Regions from separate parts of the Rhizobium sp. RHZ01 genome, predicted to be linked through region 2. Evidence: predicted binding sites of a transcription regulator. Region 2 holds the regulator's gene; the other holds the start of a gene.

Region 1 (2,201 bases), on a different contig from region 2:
GCAAACAGCTTCGCCATTTCGGCGCGGCTTTTCAGGTAGTGATCAGGCGTCAGGCGAAACCGGGTATCATCCGAAACGATGGCGTTGTGGGCGACGGCCATCAGGGCGTCATGCGCATCATAGTCGTCACGGGTCGGGAAAAAGGCTTCGTTGGTGGCGACCAACGGCAGGTCGTGCTCATAGGCAAGGCCGACGAGCTTCTGCTCATGGCGCTTGTCGTAAGTGCCGTGCCGCTGCAACTCAACATAGAGCCGGTCACCGAAATGGCGCTTCAGCAGCAGGAGGCGTGCCTCCGCCTGGGCGGCATGCCCATCCTTCAGCGCCACGTCGACCGGCCCCGTCAGGGCGCCGGTCAAAGCGATCAGGCCGTCGGTGCCGATCTCGTCGAGCCAGGAGGCACGAATGTGGATCGATTGACCGTTGCCCTCGCCGCCGAGATAGGCGCGGCTGACAAGGTCCACCAGCAGCTCGTAGCCGGCGTCGGTGGCCGCAAGGAGCACCAGCGACGGCAGCTTGGCGAGCGCCTGCTGGCCGCCGCGCCGTTCCGTCTCCAGTCCATCCTCCATGTCGATCGAGACCTGGCAGCCGATGATCGGCTGAAGGCCCTCGTCCATCGCCTTCTGTGAGAATTCGAGGGCGACGAACAGGTTGTTGGTGTCGGTGATCGCTATGGCCGGCTGGCTGTCGCCCGACGCCTTGTAGAGGATCTTCTTAAGCGGCAGCGCACCTTCAAGGAGCGAATAGGCCGAGTGGACCCGAAGGTGAACGAAGCCCGGCGTACCACCGATGAAACCGCCTTCCGCGTCTTTCTCCGCACCCGCCATGACATGCCTTCCGATCACCTGAATCAATCAGGTCTATTCTCAGCATTGAGGGGTTGATGTCCAGACAAGGGCTGCGCTCGGACCGCATGGCAGCCATGCGGTCCCCGGAATTCTTACATTGCCATGCAGATAAGCGAGAAGCTGGCAACGAACATTGCGATGGAGGTGAATGCTGCGATATCACGGATCAAGTCAGTCATTTGGCTCTCCTGTTCTCTTATGTTTTTAATTTGTTCCGCTATTGTTCTATTGTCAACAGGATTCTTTTCCGTTTTGCTGACCGCATGGTGATGGGAGAAAAGCATGTTTAAGTTTGTATTAATTGCTGGATTGGCTCTATCGGCGGCGTTTACCGCTCGAGCCGAGCAAATCGATCCCACGCGGATCGTCGACGCGGCGACGGGGGATTGGGATGGCGATGGGCGTGCGGACCTCGCGCTGCTGGTTGCTCCCGAGGAGGGCGCCAACTATGATCAAATCGGCATCTACCTCTATCTTCGTGACAGCGACCACGAACTTCTGCGGCTTTCGCTGGCCGCACCAAACAAGATCTGGGGCAGCACCAATGCGGACGGCGTCTTCGGACAGGAACCGTCGTTGAAGGCCGTCGGCAAATCCTCCATCGCCGTACACTCACAGAACAGCGCGATCGGGCGCGATCGCTGGGACCAGACGCTGACGGTGGCCTATCGGAACAAGCAGTTCGTCGTTGCCGGCTATACCTACAACCACTACGACACGCTCGACCCCAATGCCGCCGGCTCCTGCGACTACAATGCACTGACCGGCAAGCTGCAGAAGGATGGCAAGGATGTCAAAGCCGAGCCACGTGTCCTCCCGATCGCTGAGTGGAACGACGACACTGGACAAACGATCTGCGGACCGTGAGGCTTGTTCTTATTTTGTTCTTTACATTTAATAGCGTTGTTGAGACGCTGTCGAGCGGAGGGAACGCCATGGATATTGTCGCATTGAACAGTTTCATCGTCGAGGCGAAGGCGAATACCTATGTCGGTGGCGGAAGCCCTGTGCCCGCCTGCCGGACAGGATCGCGCGACATCGGATATCAGCGCGGCGCCTGGCGCTATCTCGACAGCTATTTCGGCGGCGCAGATTTCGCCGGGCAAGAAGTGGTCTGGCTGGAGAGCGAACCGGTCTGGGCGATGAACTACTTCGGACGCATCGTCGAGCATTCGCTGATCGACGGAGAACGGGCGGGAACGGTGATCAAGGCTGCACTGTCAAAAATGTATGCCGAATATCGGCGCTTCCTCGGCGGCATGGAGTTCGAGCACGCCTTCGGTTACTATGCCGATCAAAGCATAGGGGACTGCAGCCATTTCAGCGGTCGCGAAGTGATCGTCGTGAACGAGCGCA
Region 2 (2,201 bases):
GTGGCATCCTGCTGACCGCGATGATCGGCGGCTTCTCGACCGCGCTTTTCGCCGTCGAGCACTTCCACCGGCTCAGCGCTTATGGTCTGCCGGCAAATCTCATGGCCATGCCGGTGGTCTCTTTCGTGGTGATGCCGATGGGCATGCTCGCTATGCTGCTGACACCTTTTGGCCTCGACGTCATTCCATGGAAAATTGCCGGTTTCGGGCTCGACATCGTGATCGCCATTGCCCAGATGGTCTCGACCTGGGCGGCAATATCGATATCGGCAGATTGCCGGGTTGGTATTTTCCTGTGGCGGTAGCAGGGTTCCTCTTACTTGCCCTTCTGCGCACCAAGATCCGCTACCTCGGCGCTGGCATTGCGGCGCTGGCAACAGTGCTTGTTGTGGTTGCGCCGAGCGAGCCGCCGCCCGACATGGTCATTGCCGAAGACGGCAATCTCGTCGCGATTGTGAGAGGACAAGTCCTTGCACCGAACCGGCCGCATCCGCCTGACTTCATTTTCGACCAATGGCGAATGGCGCTCGCCGCGGAGCTAGATCAACCAACGTAATTGTTGGAGGGTGTCAACGCTATCAGGCGGCGGGACAGTCAAGGCAGATCGGAGAGGTTATCTGCCGTGGAATTGCGCAATGCCCGCGATGCGTTACGTCAGGCTGCGACGAGCGCTGAGAACCGATTTGTATGCCTGAAAGGCGCCCGGTGCACAGCCACGCACGATAGCGGCTACGTCGTGACGATCGTCGAAAATCCCGCTTACTTCGGCGCTGCCTGCGATACGGCCGATATCGTCGTGACACCCGCTCGCCTCCGCACGACGGGGTGCCGGTCGGGCGCACTTTTGTTCACCGGCGAAACCTTGCGTCGCTTTGGTGCCGCTGAGGTAAGGATCGACGATCAAGGTAGCCCCGTCGTCACGACGGCCTATACGAGGCCCGACCGCCCTTGGATCCGCCATCGGGCGTATAATTGGCGAAGCGGCACCTTTGACGGCGAGCCGCTTGCCTTCAATGATAGCGGCGAATGAGGCCGACAAGCTTGCCCTGGACCTTGACACGGTCAGGCCCGAAAATGCGCGTCTCGTAAGCCGGGTTTGCCGCCTCAAGTGCGATGGAGGCGCCTTTCCGGCGGAAGCGCTTGAGCGTCGCTTCCTCATCATCGACAAGCGCAACAACGATGTCGCCGGCATTGGCGGTGCTGCCGTTGCGGATGATTACCGTGTCGCCATCAAAGATGCCGGCCTCGATCATCGAGTCGCCCTTGACCTCAAGCGCATAGTGCTCGCCTGGGCCAAGCATGTCCGCGGGAACCGTGATGTCATGGGTATTGTTCTGAATTGCCGAAATCGGTACGCCGGCAGCAATCCGTCCCATGACCGGTACAGAGGCAGGACCGCCGTTGTCAGCCTGCGGCGCTGGCTTCGGCGCCACAACTGGCTGTGGTTTGCCGAGGCTGCCTTCGATAACGCTCGGCGAAAAACCGCGGCGGGGCTGCAGGCTCGGGTTATATGCCTCGGGCAGTTTGATGACTTCCAGAGCGCGGGCTCGATTCGGCAGTCGGCGAATGAAGCCCCGTTCCTCCAGCGCGGTAATCAGGCGGTGGATGCCTGACTTCGACGCGAGGTCCAAGGCATCCTTCATTTCATCAAAAGAAGGGGGGACACCGGACTCCTTCATTCGCTCGTGAATGAAGAGAAGAAGCTCCTGTTGCTTGCGCGTCAGCATCGAAGTTGAACCCCAGAGTCGTGAAACAAAGCCAGAACAGACACTATATGTTCCATATGTGTTCCGCAAGTACCTAAATTTTCGTAAATCTTGCCTGCAACTTGCTGAGTTTTTGCGTCTCATTTGACCGAAAGCGTAGAAGGGGGTTGCATTGTCCTGTTGCCCGGCGCACATCTTCGCAAATTCCGGAGAAGTTGCCATGAGCGAAGCACATCCGCTGGACCACATCGTGCTGCCGGTTCCAAATATCAGGCTCTCGCGCGAGCGTCTCGGAAAGCTGGGATTCACCGTCGCGCCCGACGCCCGGCACCCGTTTGGGACCGAGAATGCCTGCATATTCTTCGCCGACGAAACTTATCTGGAGCCTCTCGGGGTCGCCAATGCCGAACTGCATGAAGCTTCGGCGCAGAAAGGCAATGTCTTCACCGCGCGGGACCGTGCCTTTCGATTCCGATGTGGAGACGATGGGCTGTC

Evidence for each region. The regulator LexA, encoded in region 2, represses DNA repair genes until DNA is damaged. The targets are predictions, from matches to a motif close to TGTTCNNNNTGTGTTCNG.
Region 1: dnaE (DNA polymerase III subunit alpha) is a predicted target of LexA. The motif match lies at 1,045-1,062, and genes of this name have one in related genera.

What each region holds. Positions count from the first base shown of each region.
Region 1 is NZ_JACUZZ010000020.1:81,980-84,180, reverse strand. It holds gene dnaE (DNA polymerase III subunit alpha) at 1-824, opposite strand, end outside; gene IB248_RS20465 (hypothetical protein) at 1,128-1,712, shown strand; gene IB248_RS20460 (DUF5680 domain-containing protein) at 1,781-2,201, shown strand, end outside.
Region 2 is NZ_JACUZZ010000037.1:49,837-52,037, reverse strand. It holds gene IB248_RS27905 (ComEC/Rec2 family competence protein) at 1-305, shown strand, start outside; gene IB248_RS27900 (hypothetical protein) at 296-556, shown strand; gene IB248_RS27895 (hypothetical protein) at 623-1,030, shown strand; gene lexA (transcriptional repressor LexA) at 1,011-1,727, opposite strand; gene IB248_RS27885 (VOC family protein) at 1,927-2,201, shown strand, end outside.